3 regions of the Nonomuraea sp. NPDC050733 genome follow, and region 3 is predicted to be linked to each of the others. Evidence: riboswitches for the same ligand, from Rfam matches in the RefSeq annotation. Region 3 holds a riboswitch; each other region holds the start of a gene.
What was found. Region 3 has a riboswitch for thiamine pyrophosphate ahead of tenA (thiaminase II). Riboswitches for the same ligand answer to the same signal wherever they lie in the genome.

Region 1 (5,042 bases), on a different contig from region 3:
TCCAGACGGCGCGCCAGCGCCGGGTCGTCCCCGATGTACGGCAGCACCACGAAGCCCTCGGCAACCAGCCGCTCGGCCGCGTCGAACGTCTCGATCGGGTCCGGCAGCAGCGTCCGCTCGTCGGCGATGACCTCGAGCTTGACCCAGTTCGTCCCGAGGGCCTCGCGGGCCAGCCTGGCCGTCAGCACGGCCTCGCCCGCGGTGAAGCAGCCCGCGGTGTTGGGCAGCACCTTGATGCCGCGCTCGCGCAGCACGTCGAGGACCGAGCCGCGGGCCGACGGGTCGAGCCGCCGCATCGCAACCGTGGTCAGCTCGGTGCCGGAGGCGGCGAGGGCCTGGTCCAGCACCTCCAGCGAGGGCGCGCCGCCGGTGCCCATGATGAGCCGGGAGGAGAACTTCTCCCCGGCGATGATCAGATCATCCACCCTGCACCGCCGTGAGCACCTCGACGCGGTCGCTGTCGCCGAGCGCCGTGGTGTCCCACGAGCCGCGCGTCACGACCTCGTCGTTCAGGGCCACCGCCACGCCGGTGGTGGCGGTGGTCAGGATGCGTACGGCCTGCGCCACGGTGGTGCCGTCGGGCACCTCGCGCTGGCTGCCGTTGATCGTCACTTTCATCCCATCTCCTCGGAGCCGGAGCTCCTGTCGTAGGGGCCGGGGGGCCTGTCGTGCGCGCCGGGGGCCGGGTGGTGGCGGGCCGGGGAGCAGAGGGCGGCCAGTTCGGGCTCCTCGCCCAGGAGGATCGCCGTCGTGAGCGGCGCCAGGAGCACCCCGCCGCGGTGGTGCCCGGTCGCCAGCGTCAGCCCCGGGACGCCGGCCGGGCCGATGAGCGGCAGGTTGTCCGGGGTGCCGGGACGCAGGCCAGCCACGACCTCGGCCACCTCCAGCTCGGTCACGCCGGGCACCAGCTCCCGGGCGTCGCGTAGCAGCTCGTACACGCCGCCGGCCGTCACCCGCGTGTCGAACCCCATCTCCTCCTGCGTGGCGCCCACCACGAGCTCGCCGTCGCCGCGCGGCACCAGGTAGACGGGGGCGCCGTGGACCATGCCGCGCACGCACCGGCCGAGCAGCGGCTCGGGGGAGCGCAGCCGCATGATCTGGCCCTTGACCGGCCGGACCGGGAGGTCGTACAGCTCGCCGCTCCACGCGCCGGCGGCCAGGATCACCCCGTCGGCGCGGATCTCGGACGGCAGGTCCCCGCCGTCCGCCGGAGACTCCAGCCGTACGCCCACGACCGCCGGACCGCGCCCGGAGCCGCCACCAGGGCCGCCAGGGGCACGCAGGAGCTCCGACACCCGGGCCCGCACCACGGGGACGCCCAGCCGCTCCAGGGCGGCCAGCAGGGCGGCTGTGACGCGGCGCGGGTCCACCCACGCGTCGCCCGGCGCCAGCAGCCCGCCCCGCACCGACGGGGCCAGCATCGGCTCCAGGCGGCGGCACTCCCTGCCCGTCAGCCGCTCCACCGGCAGCCCCAGCTTGCCCATGAACCCGCCCAGCTCGTCCAGCGCCGCCAGGTCGTCCGCGCCGAACGCCACGTCCAGGGTGCCGTCGGCACGGAAGTCCAGCCCGTACGACGGGACCGGGCCAGGACGCGCAGGGGACGACGGCACGGGAGAAGCGCCGCCGGAGGGCCCGCGCGGGCGCGACGGGGCCAGGACGCCCGGCGGCAGGCCGGCGTCCTCGGCCAGCTCGGCGGCGAACGACGGCCAGCGGCGCAGCGACGCCACCCCCAGCCGCAGCAGCGGCTCCTCGGTGTAGGCGACCTCGCTGACGGGCGCCAGCATGCCCGCCGCCGCGTGCGAGGCCCCGGAGGCCGGGGCCGGGTCCACCACGGTGACGGCCCGCCCCACCCGCGACAGCCGCCAGGCGATGGACAGCCCGACGATCCCGCCGCCCACGACCAGCTCCATGCGCGCTCCCTTCGCCGGCATGATCCGGATCAGGTGGATTGCGGTCGAAGGCCCGGTCAAGCCTTCCTCTCAGCCCGGTCACGGCCGGACTCCCGCGCGTCGTACCCCTCAAGCCTACGGCCTCGGTGCGGAGCGCAGGCGGCGGCCCCGTTATGGTCTTGACCGTGAACCGTGTCGTGGTGGCAGGAGCGGGCCTGGCCGGCGTGCGCAGCATCGAGGCCCTGCGGGCGAGGGGGTTCGGCGGCGAGATCACCCTCCTGGGACAGGAACGGCATCGCCCGTACGACCGGCCGCCCCTGTCGAAGGCGGTGCTGCTGGGCACCAGCGACTCCAGTTTCGTCGACTCCGACCTCGCGACGCTGGAGGTGGACTTCCGCCCCGGCGTCAGCGCCACCGGCCTGCGTCCGGGCGTCGTCGAGACCAGCGAGGGCGAGCTGGCGTACGACGGGCTGGTCATCGCGACCGGCGCCGAGCCGATCACGCTGCCCGGCGACGGGCCGCAGCACGTGCTGCGCACTCTCGACGACGCGCTGGAGCTGCGTGCCCGGCTGGTCCGCGGCGCCCGCGTCGCGGTGGTCGGCGCCGGCTGGATCGGCGCCGAGGTGGCCACGGCCGCCCGCCGCGCGGGCTGCGAGGTGACCGTGATCGAGGCCGGCCCCGCGCCGCTCTCCCACGCCGTCGGGACCGAGATCGGCGCCCGTACCACCGCCTGGTACGACGGCGTCGACCTGCGGCTGGACACCATGGTCGCGTCGGTGGACGAGGGCGGGGTGCGGCTGGTGGACGGCGAGTTCGTCGAGGCGCACGTGGTCGTCTCCGGCATCGGGGTCCGCCCGGCCGTGGAGTGGCTGGCGGGCGCCGACATCGACCTGCACAACGGCGTCGTCACCGACGAGCACCTGCGCGCCTCCCTGCCGGGCGTGGTGGCGGTGGGCGACTGCGCCGCCTGGTGGTCGCGCCGTTACGGCACGCGCCTGCGGGTGGAGCACTGGGACACCGCGCTCGGCGCGCCCGAGGTCGCCGCGGCCACCCTGCTGGGCGAGGAGGCCGTCTACGACCCGGTGCCGTACTTCTGGTCCGAGCAGTTCGGCCACATGGTCCAGTACGCGGGTCACCATCCGGCCGGCGAGCGTCTCCTGTACCGGGGCGGCCCGGAGGGCAAGTGGTCGGCCTGCTGGCTGACCGGCGACGGCGCGCTGGCCGCGGTGCTGGCCGTGGACCGGCCGCGGGACCTCGTCCAGGGCCGCCGCATCATCGACGCGGGGCACAGGATCGACCCGGAACGCCTGGTAGATCCCGATGTCCCTCTACGGGATTGTGTTGTTTGAGCAAGCGCGCCATGTGGTAGTTGTGGTTTCGTGACGCTTTCTGTTGCACAGATCGACCGGGAGACCGACCAGCTCGTCAACGAGTGGCTCACTCTCCCCGAGGTGGCCGACCGCCTGCAGCTCTCGCTCGGGCGGACCAAGCAACTCCTCAAGGACCACAAGCTGCTCGGCGTGCGCCGGGGCAGCGGCGGGCCGCACGTGCCCGCGGCGTTCCTTGACGGAAGGGACGTGATGAAGGGCCTGCCCGGCACGCTGACCGTGCTGCTGGACGCGGGCTACGACGACGCCGAGGCGCTGCGGTGGCTCTTCACCCCGGACGACTCGCTGCCCGGCTCGCCCGTCGAGGCGATCCGCGCGGGCCGCCACACCGAGGTCAAGCGGCGTGCCCAGGCCCTCGCTTTCTGACGCCCGGCTCTACCTCTGCACCGACGGCCGGCGCCGGCGCGGTGACCTGGCCGAGTTCCTCGACACCGTGCTCGCCAACGGCGTCGACGTCGTCCAGCTCCGTGAGAAGGGCCTGGAGGCGCGGGAGGAGCTCGCGCTGCTGGAGGTCTTCCGCGACGCCTGCGACCGGCACGGCAGGCTGCTGGCCGTCAACGACCGGGCGGACGTGGCCTACGCCGCCCGGCCCGACGTGCTCCACCTGGGGCAGGACGACCTTCCGGTGGGCGTCGCGCGGGAGATACTCGGCGACGACATCCTCATCGGCAGGTCCACCCACTCCACCGCCGAGGCGTCCGCCGCCGCGGTGGAGGAGGGCGTCGACTACTTCTGCTGCGGGCCGACCTGGCCCACCCCGACCAAGCCGGGCCGTCCCGCGCCGGGGCCGTCGCTGCTGCGGCACGCGGCCTCGATCGCCACGGACCGGCCGTGGTTCGCCATCGGCGGCATCGACCTGGACAACCTCGACGAGGTCATGGCGTGCGGGGCGACCCGCGTCGTCGTGGTGCGGGCGATCACCGAGGCCGACGACCCGGGCGCGGCGGCGGCGGAGTTCGCCAAGCGCCTGGCCCGCTGACCCACCCGACCGCTTGCGACCCTCCCAGCGCCCGTGGAAGCGCGGGGAGGGTCAGGCCTTGCGGGAGGTGGCGGCGACGGCCAGGTCGGCCAGCGCGGAGCGCGCCCCGGCCGTGATCGGCGCCTGGTCGAGGCAGGCCAGCGCCTCCGTCAGGTACGTCCCGATCAGGTCCTCGCACTCCCGCAGCGCCCCCGTGTCCTCGATGACCTCCCGCAGCGCCGCCACGCCCCGGTCGTCGAGCCCCGGGTCGCCGAGCAGGCTCCGCACCAGCGCGGCCTGCGTGGGGGTGGCGGCGGCCAGGGTGCGCGCCATGAGCATCGTCCGCTTGCCCTCGCGCAGGTCGTCGCCGGCCGGCTTGCCGGTGGCCGCCGGGTCGCCGAACACGCCGAGGATGTCGTCGCGCATCTGGAACGCGATCCCCACCCGCGTGCCGTACGTGGTGCACAGCTCGTCCATCCACGGCGCCAGCTCGCCCGCCGCGAGGACCAGCCCGAGCCGGAGGGGCTGCTCGACGGAGTACTTGCCGCTCTTGTACAGGGCGACGCGCAGCGCCGACTCGAACGTGTTCTCCCCGTGGGCCTGCTCCAGCAGGTCGAGGTACTGGCCGCACATCAGCTCGGTGCGCATGTGGTCGTGGACCGGCTGCGCCGCCCCGATCGACTCCGGCGGCAGGCCGCTGCCGCGCCACATCTCGCCGGACCAGATCAGCAGCAGGTTGCCCAGCAGGATCGCCGCGCCCACGCCGAACTGCTCGGCCGAGCCGTGCCAGCCGGCCCCCGCGTGCAT
Region 2 (5,042 bases), on a different contig from region 3:
CTTCTGGGACGTTCCCTGACGCGTGGAGCGGCGTCCGCGAGCGTCCGGGACGCTGTCGGTGCGTGACCGTACTCTGGTGGCATGCCGGAACTTCCCGAAGTCGAGTCCCTGGCCGGATTCCTGCGTGAGCGGGCGGTCGGCCGGACCGTGCTGGCCGTCGACGTGGTGGCGATCCAGGCGCTCAAGACGTTCGACCCGCCGGTGAGCGCGCTGGGCGGGCTGAGCGTCACCGGCGTGTCGCGGCACGGCAAGTTCCTCGACCTCGACTGCGACGGGCTCCACCTGGTCATCCACCTGGCCCGGGCCGGCTGGCTGCGCTGGCGCGACGACCTGTCGGGCGCCAAGCCCGTCCGTCCCGGCAAGGGCCCGCTCGCGGCGAGGGTGCGGTTCGCGCCCGACGACGAGGGCCTGGCGCCGGGGTTCGAGCTGACCGAGGCCGGCACGCAGAAGCGCCTGGCCATCTACGTCACGAGGGACCCGGCCGAGGTGCCCGGCGTGGCCTCGCTGGGCCCGGACCCGCTGGCGGAGTCGTTCACGGTCGAGACGCTGAAGCAGATCGTGGGCGGCAACCGCACGCAGATCAAGGGCCTGCTGCGCGACCAGAAGGTCATCGCGGGCATCGGCAACGCCTACTCCGACGAGGTGCTCCACGCGGCCCGGATGTCCCCGTTCAAGATCGCTTCCTCGCTGACCGACGCGCAGATCGCGGACCTGCACGAGGCCATCGTCACGACGCTGCGCGAGGCCATGGAGCGGGCCCACGGGCTGGCCGCCAAGGACCTCAAGGCGGAGAAGAAGTCCGGCCTGCGCGTCCACAACCGCGCCGGCCAGCCGTGCGACGTCTGCGGCGACACCATCCGCGAGGTCTCCTTCGCCGACTCCTCGCTCCAGTACTGCCCGACCTGCCAGACCGGCGGCAAGCCGCTCGCCGACCGGCGCCTGTCGCGCCTGCTCAAGTAGGGTCGGTTATCTCTTGTAACCGCGATGTGCCTGCGACAGCATGGAAGCCATGGACGACCACGCCTCCTGTGACATCACCGACGACTACGACGTCCGGCAGTGGGACACCCGCGAGGACTGCGAGGTCCGGCAGATCCTGGACCGCGTCGCCGACAAGTGGTCGCTGCTCGTCATCGCCCTGCTCGACAGCCGGAGCCTGCGCTTCAGCGAGCTGCGCCGCGAGATCGACGGGGTCAGCCAGCGCATGCTCAGCGTGACCCTGCGCCACCTGGAGCGCGACGGCCTGGTGACCAGGACCGTCCATCCCGTCGTGCCGCCCCGCGTCGACTACGCGCTCACGCCGCTCGGCCGCACCCTGCACGAGACGATCAAGTCGCTGGTCACCTGGACCGAGTCGCACCAGCGGGAGATCGCCGAGGCCCGTGCGGCCTACGACCGGGGGCGCGAGATGATGGACGCATGACGGTTCCCGAGGTAGAGGCACGTGACGTACCCGACGACGCTTTCCTGCTGGACGTGCGCGAGCGTGAGGAGTGGGTGGCGGGCCACGCTCCCGAGGCCGTGCACATCCCGATGAGCGAGATCCAGGGGCGGGTCGACGAGGTCCCCGCCGGCGGCAAGGTCTACGTCGTCTGCCGGGTCGGCGGCCGGTCCTACCAGGTGGCGGCGTGGCTGAACCACCTGGGGCGCGAGGCGGTCAACGTCGGCGGCGGCATGCAGTCGTGGGAGGGCGCGAGCCGTCCGATGGTCAGCGAGACCGGTCAGCCGCCGTTCGTGGCCTGAGAGCCGGGCCGGAAATTCGGTTGTCCGCGTGGGCGGGTGCTGCTGGGCTGTGCCGGTGAATCGTGACGAGGTGCTGACGGCCTACGAGCGTCAGGTGCGGATCGGGCAGGGCGAGCGGGACGGCCGCGTGGTGCGCGAGGCCGGCGAGGACCGCTGGAACGGGGTTTTCTGGTCCGATCTCGACGAGGCCACGGCCGTCGACGCCTCCAGCGAGAGCCGCCCGATCCTGCTGCGGCTCGGCTTCGAGCCGCTCGGCACCACGACCCCGTACGCGTACACCCCCTGACAGGACCGGGTGTGGCCGTCCGGCGGCGCATGAGGCATCATGAGGGCGCACGCCAGGACATTTCCGGCTGAGACCGGGGTGCCAGGGCTGTGCGACAACTACAGATCCCGCGGGAGCTCGGGGCCACCGGGCTGAGAGGGCAGCTGCCGCTGCTGCCGACCGCATGAACCTGTCCGGGTAATGCCGGCGTAGGGAGTGTGTGATGACGCATGCCGTCAACGAAGTCCCGCTGACCCTCGACGAGACCCCGCCGAAGACACTCGGCGTGCTGGACCAGGGCGCGCTCTGGGCCAACCTCGGGGTGAGCCTGCTGGGCTTCTCCGGCGCGCTCTTCCTGCTCGACCCGCTGGGCGGCGCCCCGCTGACCGTCGCCGCGGCCCTCACCGCCGCCGTCGTGGGCAGCCTCCTCGGCACCGCCATGGTCGGCCTGGCCGCCATCCCGGGCACCCGGACGGGACGGCCCGCGATGGTGTTGCTCCGGGGGCTGTTCGGGGCGCGGCTGTCGTACGTGCCGACGGTGCTCAACATCATCCAGATGGTCGGCTGGGGCGCCTTCGAGCTCTGGGTGATCTCCATGGGCGCGAGCGCGATCTTCGGTCCGGCGGTGCCGTACGCGGTCTGGGTGGTCGTCGCCGGGGTCCTCACCACCTCGCTGTCGATCTGGCCGCTCGGCTCGGTGCGGCTGCTGCGCCGGTACGTCACGGTCGCCGTGGTCATCGCGCTGGCCTGGTTCGCCGTGGACTTCCTCGGCCAGGCCCAGCCGCAGGCCGGCGGCTCGTGGCAGGCGTTCGCGCCGGCCGTCGACTACGTGATCGCGCTGTCGGTCTCGTGGGTGCCGATGGCGGCCGACTTCGCCCGGCACTCCAGGTCGAGCGCCGCCGCGTTCACCGGCGTCGTCGGCGGCTACACGCTGGCCCAGGTGGCCTGCCTGGGGCTCGGCGTGTACGCGGTGGCCATCGCCGGGGCGGCCGCGGTCCAGGCGGACGGCACCGCGGTGTTCGGGACGTTCGTCGCGGCGCCGCTCGGCGCGCTGTTCTTCGCGGTGCTCGTCCTGCGCGAGACCGACCAGTCGTTCGCGAACGTCTACTCGACCACCCTCTCGCTGCAGAACCTCATGCCCCGCGTCGACCGCCGCGTCTTCAGTGTCTCGATCGGCGTGGTCACCACCGCAGTGGCGCTGGTGGTGGACGTGAACTCCTACGGGGCGTTCCTCGGCATCATCGGCGCGGTGTTCGTGCCGATGTTCGCGGTCCTCGCCGTGGACTACTTCGTGCTCGGCGGTTCCGCCCGGTGGAACACCGACGAGGACGCGCCGTCCCGCTGGTCCATGCTGGTGCCCTGGGTGCTCGGCTTCGCCGCGTACTGGCTGACCACCTCGACGCCGACCGTCGGTGCCTGGGACGGGTTCTGGGCCGAGGTGCGCGAGGAGATCGGCTTCACCCGCCAGCCGTGGATGAACGGCGCGCTCGGCGCGGCGCTCGTGGCCGCGCTGGTCACGCTCGCCCTCGGCCTGGCCCGGCGCCGGGCCCTCGCCGACCGCGCCTGACAGCTCGTGATCAGGAGCGGGACTCGACGGTGAGGAGGTGGCGCTTGGCGTTCACGCCTCCGGCGTAGTCGCCGAGCGCGCCGTCGCCGGGCACGATCCGGTGGCACGGCACGATGACGCACACCGGGTTGGCCATCAGCGCGTTGCCGACCGCCCGCAGCGCGCGTGGCCGGCCGATGCGCTCGCCGATCTCACCGAGCGTCGCCGTCGTGCCGTACGGGATCGCCATGGTCTTCTGCAGCACCGTGCGCGCGAACGACGTGGCGATGGCCAGGTCGACCGGCGTGGTGAAGGCCCGCAGCCGCCCCGAGAAGTACGCGTCCAGCTCCCGGCGCACCGGGTCCAGCCGGCCGGGGTCGGGGCCGATGAACGAGCCCACGTGCCGCGTCACCCGCTCGTACACCGCGTGCTCGTCCTCGAAGCTGCACGCCACGACCCCCTTGCCGGACACCGCCAGCACCAGCCGCCCCACGGCGCCGTCATAGGTGCCGAACGCGACGTCGGGCGGGGTCTCCCCGCGGTAGGTGGCGGAGGTCACCCGTAGCAGGGCATCGAGATCACCGCTCGACATCCGCTCACCCTCTTCTCACCTGGTAGGTCGTGATCGGCAGCGTATCGGACGGATCGGCCGACGGCGGCCCCGCAGCGCGGGCACTATGGAGGTGTGGGTGACGAGTGGGCCGGCAGTGACGACGAGATCGCTCGCGCGGTGCTCGCCGGCTCGCCCAACGCGCTGATCGCGCTCGACCGGGACCAGACCGTGCTGGTGTGGACCCCGGCCGCCGAGCGGCTCTTCGGCTGGACCGCCGAGGAGATGCTGGGCCGCAGGGCGCCGATCGTGCCGGGGGAGCTGACGGCTGAGCACAACGCGGTGCTCGAACGCGCGCGTACCGGCGACCAGGTGACGCTGCGCACCAAGCGGTTACGCCGCGACGGAAGCGTGCTCGATGTGACGGTCGACATCGGGCCGATGGTGATGGGCAGTTCGGTGGTGGGATACGTGTGCGTCCACCACCGCGCGGCGGCCGAGGAGGCGGCGAGCGAGCGCATGGCGCGCCGGGTCCGGCTGGTGCGCCGGCTGACCGACGTGGTCGGCGACATCAACGCCGAGCTGGAGCTGCCCGCCGTCCTCGACCGGATCGCCGGCAGCCTGACCGAGCTGACGGGCGCCGACGCGGGCGGGTTCGTGCTCATCGAGGGCGAACGGCTGCGCGTGGTCAGCGCCCACCGGCTGCCCGAGACGCTCAAGGGCGCCACGGCCGGGCTGCGCACCAGCCTGGTGGGCAAGCTGCTGCGCACCGGCAAGACCGTCCTGCTGGAGTCCCACGGGCTCGACGAGCTGCTGTGGGCGGAGCTGACCGGCCTGCACACGATCGCGCTCGGGCTGGCCGCCGTGGGCGGGCGGCCGTACGGCGCGCTGTACGCGCTGTACGCCCAGCGCAAGCCCGGCCACCTGGAGCTGGAGCT
Region 3 (5,042 bases):
CGGCTCTCCGGCACGGCCCGCCGCCTCGGCCACCGGCCGAACTCTCACGAGACCCACCTGGAGCCGTGAGAAATCCACTGATTGCCAGATAACGATCGTGTCCTTGGGGGAAAGATGGAACTCGTGCTGTCACCCCAGATGGACGAATGCGTGCAACCCCAGCCGTTACGGCGACGGCCGGCGCAGCGCCGCAGCGCGCGCCGGGTCGAGCGGATGCTCGACGCCTGCGCCGAGCTGCTCGACGAGATCGGCTACGAGTCGCTCTCCACCACCCGCATCGCCGACCGGGCCGGGGTCGCGATCGGGTCGGTCTACCAGTTCTTCCCCGACAAGCGGGCCATCACCCAGGAGCTGACCCGGCGCAACGTCGAGCAGTTCGTCTCCAGGGTCGGCCGCAGATTCCTGGAGGAGGACTACGTCGGCTGGTGGGAGGCCGTCGACGCGATCATCGACGAGTACGTCGACATGCACCGGACCGTTCGGGGCTTCAGAAGCCTGCACTTCGGCGACGTGGTCGACCTCAACCTCCTCGACTCCGACTCCGACAACAACACGGTGATCGCCGGACGGCTGCGCGGGCTGCTGCTCCAGGAGTTCGGCCTGGCCGACAGCCATGAGCTGGACGTGGCGGTCCTGGTGGCGGTCGAGGCGGGGGACGCGGTGCTCAAGCTCGCCTTCCGCCGCGACCCGAACGGCGAGCCGGAGATCATCGCGGCGGCCAAGCAGCTCATCCGCGGCTTCCTGTCCCGCCAGCTCCGCTCCTGGACTCCGCAGACGGCCTGACTCCGCGGACGGCCTGACTCCGCGGACTCGTCCGGAGGGTCAGTCGTTCAGGCGCAGGCGCTGGAGGAGCCAGCCGAGCGCCGGGTGCGACTGCTCGGCCTTGGGCGCCGGCGGGCGCGTGTCGGGGGCCGGCGGGCGCACCTCGCCGGCCTGGGGCGCCTGAGGAGGCGCCACGCGTTGCCGGGGCGCGGGGACGCGCCCCTCGCGCTCCCTGGCCGTCCGAGTGCCGTCACAGGGCGCCGGGAGCGCCACCGGCCACGCCTCGCGGTCCTCGCGCGCCTCCCGGGCGTTCAGCCGGGTCTCGATCGCGTGGAGTTCGCGCTCGGCCGATTCGACGGCGGCGAGCCGGCCGGAAAGGTATCCGGCCGCACCCGGAACCAGGGCCGAAAGCGCCACGGCACAGGAGAGTGTGAAGGTCGTCTGCTTGGAGATGCCCATCGCAGCCCTCCTCCTCGCCGGTGCGCGCGACGGCTATATGCCCTACGGCCTGCGAAGACACGCCGGAAGCGGGCATCCTTTGACATGACCTTGCCGAAGTCGTGCCGGATCGGCGATGTGCATTGCCGGGGCAAACCGGCAAGTGGCTCGGTAGTCTCGCGGTGTGGCGCATGTGACCCGTGAGCACCTTGATCGCCTGCTCGAGCAGGCTCTGCTGGCCGACGACCACAGCTCCCTTGCCAGGCGGCTGTACGACGTCGCGCTCGGTTATTCCTCGGGCGACGTCTCCAGGGCGTCCATCCTGGTCCTCGCGGCCGAGGAATGGCGCTCGGCCGGGCAGCCCGCCCGGGCCCTGGAGTGCTTCCAGCGCGCGGTGGAGGACGGCGGTGAGTCGCTCATCGACCCACGCGCCGGCATCGCCGACACGCTCTTCGAGCTCGACCGTCCCGCTGAGGCGAGGGAGGTCATCGAGGCGATCCGCGCGGAGGGCGGGATCACCACGGCGACCTCCCACACGATCGCCGAGACGCTCGTCGCCTACGGCGACCTGCCGGCCGGGCTCGAATGGGTGACCCAGGCCGTGCTGGCCAGTGACGAGGACGACCCGGAGCACGTGGCGCTGCTGCGCACGCGCTACCGCATCCGGGTCGACCTGGGCCTCCCCGAGGACGAGCTCGACGCCCTGGTGTCCTGAGCCGGGCTCTCCCGGGCCGGGCGTCCTGTCCGGCCCGGGGTGCGCCCCGAGGGGCGCTCGCTGCCGTCGGCATGCCCGGAATCAGGCCGTACGGCTGATCCGGGGTCAGCGGGCGGCCGTGGCCTCCGCGCCGGTCGCCAGCCACTGGCCGGTGGGCCACGTCTCCAGCCGCCACGCGCTGTCCCAGAACATCCACTCGTACTCCGTCGCCCGGCAGAACGCCTCGGCCATGGCCCGGCGGGTGGCGGGGTCGGCGGTCCCGGCCAGCCGGTCGGCGATGGCACGCACCTGCGTCACCGAGGCGGCGAACGACGGGTCGGAGTAGGTGGAGATCCACGCCTGGTACGGGTGGCCGGACCGGCCGGCCGTGCGCTCCAGCAAGGCCGTTCCGACGTCCTGGTAGACCCAGAAGCACGGCAGCACCGCGGCGACCAGCACGGGAAGGGGCGCGCTGAGAGCCGTCGCCTGGAGGTACGACGCGTAGGCCAGGCACGTCGGCGAGGTGCCGATGCCGGCCACGTCCGCTGGGCTCAGTCCGAACCCGTCGAGGTAGCCGGTGTGCAGGGCGCGCTCGACGGCCAGCGCCGTGTGCGCGCTCTGGGCGAAGAACATGGCGTCCGCGGGCTCGTCGGCGCGCGCCGACGCCGTCGCCAGCACCTTCGCGTACGCCGCCAGGTAGCGGGCGTCCTGCACCAGGTAGAAGGTGAACCGGTCGCGGCTCAGCGTGCCGTCGCCGAGGGCGGTGTTGAACGGGTGCCGGTGGATGGCGTCGAGCAGCGTGGCGGTGTGCGCCCGGACCTCTTCGCAGAACGACAACGTCGACGTCCCTTCGCTAGTGCGAACTAGATCAGGTTCGACGGGTGTGATCTCAGCCCGGCTCTCCGGGCACCCCGCGTCACGGTCCACCGTAACAGGGATCATCCCAGCGGCAGGCTCGGGAGGAGGGTGCCGACGTCGCCGAGCGAGGTGACGCCGGGCTCCGCGACGCGGGAGGCCCCGTTGCGCGGGCCCTCCGCGTGCGTGGCGGCGGCCGGGCGGCTCGGTGCGCGGTCCGGCGCCTCGTGCGCGTGCTGACGGCGGACGGACGGCTCCGGGGCCCCTGAGACGGGCACCCCGCCGAACGTCCGGACGGGCCGGGCCGGAGCCGCCGGCAGGCCGGGCAGGTCGGGCGCGGCGGCCATCGTGGACACGTCGGACAGGCCCGAGGGGTTGCGCACGCCCGGAGGCAGGACGGGCACGCCCGCGGCCGTGGCCGTCATGTCGGGGGCGACCATCGGGGAGCCGGCACCCCGGGGGCCGGTGAGGCCGAGGCGCTCCGCCGTCCGCGCCGCGACCGCGGAGGCGCTCTCCTCGCCGGCCGCCCCGCCCTCGTCCCCGGCCGGGACGGGGGCGGCAGTGAAGGCGAGGGCGGGAGGCGGCGCCGCGATGATCCAGATGACGCCGGCGCTCAGCGTGGCCGCCGCGACGGCCCGAAAGCCGGGATAGGACCGGGATGACACTGACACTGGACGTCCCCCTCGTCGGTACGGATGCCCGGGCGGACGCCGGGCGGGTCTCGGACGAAGGCCGAAGCTAGCCAGGGAAGCGGTGCGCCGGGGCGGGCTTGGCCGAACGGTGGACCAGCCCTTACCGGGGAGCGGGCCGCGACACGCACCCGGGTACGCGAAAGCCCCGGGAAGCCGGCCGGAAAGGCCGGGCCCCGGGGCTTGTCGCCGGTACGTCGCCGCGTCAGGCGCGCTTGACGGTCAGCTCGTCGTCGCCGAGGTCGACCAGCACCTTGTCGCCGTCCACGATCTCGCCCGACAGCACCGCCTTGGCGAGCTTGTCGCCGATCGCCGACTGCACCAGCCGGCGCAGCGGACGCGCGCCGTACAGCGGGTCGTAGCCGGTGAGCGACAGCCACTCGCGGGCCGCCGGAGTGACGTCCAGGGTCAGCCTGCGGTCCGCCAGCCGCCTCGCCAGCCGGTCGACCTGGAGGTCGACGATCTGGGCCAGCTCCTCCGAGCCGAGCGCGTCGAACAGGATCACGTCGTCGAGCCGGTTCAGGAACTCCGGCTTGAAGGCGCCGCGGACGGCGCTCATCACGGCCTCGCGCTTGGCGTCGCCCTCCAGCGTCGGGTCCACCAGGAACTGGGAGCCCAGGTTGGAGGTGAGGATCAGGATCGTGTTGCGGAAGTCGACCGTGCGGCCCTGCCCGTCGGTGAGCCGCCCGTCGTCCAGCACCTGGAGCAGGATGTCGAAGACCTCGGGGTGGGCCTTCTCCACCTCGTCCAGCAGCACCACGGTGTACGGCCTGCGCCGCACGGCCTCGGTGAGCTGGCCGCCCTCCTCGTAGCCGACGTAGCCGGGAGGGGCGCCGACGAGCCGGGCGACGCTGTGCTTCTCGGAGTACTCGCTCATGTCGATGCGGGTCATCGCCCGCTCGTCGTCGAACAGGAACTCCGCCAGCGCCTTGGCCAGCTCGGTCTTGCCCACGCCCGTCGGGCCGAGGAACAGGAACGAGCCGGTCGGCCGGTCGGGGTCGGCGATGCCGGCCCGGCTGCGCCGGACGGCGTCGGACACGGCGCGTACGGCCTGCTGCTGGCCGACCAGGCGCCTGCCCAGCTCGTCCTCCATGCGCAGCAGCTTGGTCGTCTCGGCCTCCATCAGGCGGCCGGCCGGGATGCCCGTCCAGGACGAGATGACCTCGGCGATGTCGTCGGGGCCGACCTCCTCCTTGACCATGGCGTCGTCGGGCTGGGCGGCCTCGGACGCCTCCCGCAGCGCCTGCTCCAGCCTCGGCACCTCGGCGTACATGAGCCGGGACGCCGCCTCGAAGTCGCCGTCGCGCTGTGCCCGCTCCGCCGCGCCGCGCGCCTCGTCGAGCTGCTTCTTCAGCTCGCCGACCTTGTTGAGGCCGGCCTTCTCGCGCTCCCAGCGCCCGACGAGGGAGTTGAGCTCCTCCTGGCGGTCGGCCAGCTCCTTGCGCAGCCGCTCCAGCCGGTGGAGGGAGGCGTCGTCGGTCTCCTTGGAGAGGGCCAGCTCCTCCATCTTCATGCGGTCGACGTTGCGCTGGAGCTGGTCGATCTCCACGGGACGGGAGTCGATCTCCATGCGCAGCCGCGAGGCGGCCTCGTCGACCAGGTCG

Region 1: linked by a shared signal. The riboswitch ahead of AB0H64_RS22940 (FAD-dependent oxidoreductase) and the one ahead of tenA (thiaminase II) in region 3 are both predicted to bind thiamine pyrophosphate.
Region 2: linked by a shared signal. The riboswitch ahead of AB0H64_RS30675 (cytosine permease) and the one ahead of tenA (thiaminase II) in region 3 are both predicted to bind thiamine pyrophosphate.

What each region holds. Positions count from the first base shown of each region.
Region 1 covers NZ_JBFAHO010000014.1:86,882-91,923, reverse strand. The annotation lists gene AB0H64_RS22950 (thiazole synthase) at 1-425, opposite strand, end outside; gene thiS (sulfur carrier protein ThiS) at 418-618, opposite strand; gene AB0H64_RS22940 (FAD-dependent oxidoreductase) at 615-1,910, opposite strand; TPP riboswitch at 1,900-2,016, opposite strand; gene AB0H64_RS22935 (FAD-dependent oxidoreductase) at 2,075-3,238, shown strand; gene AB0H64_RS22930 (Rv2175c family DNA-binding protein) at 3,269-3,643, shown strand; gene thiE (thiamine phosphate synthase) at 3,621-4,256, shown strand; gene AB0H64_RS22920 (polyprenyl synthetase family protein) at 4,308-5,042, opposite strand, start outside.
Region 2 covers NZ_JBFAHO010000025.1:65,187-70,228, reverse strand. The annotation lists gene AB0H64_RS30700 (transcriptional regulator) at 1-19, shown strand, start outside; gene AB0H64_RS30695 (DNA-formamidopyrimidine glycosylase family protein) at 82-960, shown strand; gene AB0H64_RS30690 (helix-turn-helix domain-containing protein) at 1,010-1,423, shown strand; gene AB0H64_RS30685 (rhodanese-like domain-containing protein) at 1,420-1,743, shown strand; gene AB0H64_RS30680 (hypothetical protein) at 1,799-2,029, shown strand; TPP riboswitch at 2,129-2,241, shown strand; gene AB0H64_RS30675 (cytosine permease) at 2,232-3,575, shown strand; gene AB0H64_RS30670 (methylated-DNA--[protein]-cysteine S-methyltransferase) at 3,586-4,146, opposite strand; gene AB0H64_RS30665 (ATP-binding protein) at 4,240-5,042, shown strand, end outside.
Region 3 covers NZ_JBFAHO010000003.1:491,356-496,397, reverse strand. The annotation lists gene AB0H64_RS09200 (SDR family oxidoreductase) at 1-69, shown strand, start outside; gene AB0H64_RS09195 (TetR family transcriptional regulator) at 139-783, shown strand; gene AB0H64_RS09190 (hypothetical protein) at 823-1,221, opposite strand; gene AB0H64_RS09185 (hypothetical protein) at 1,385-1,915, shown strand; gene tenA (thiaminase II) at 2,021-2,731, opposite strand; TPP riboswitch at 2,723-2,818, opposite strand; gene AB0H64_RS09175 (hypothetical protein) at 2,833-3,420, opposite strand; gene clpB (ATP-dependent chaperone ClpB) at 3,644-5,042, opposite strand, start outside.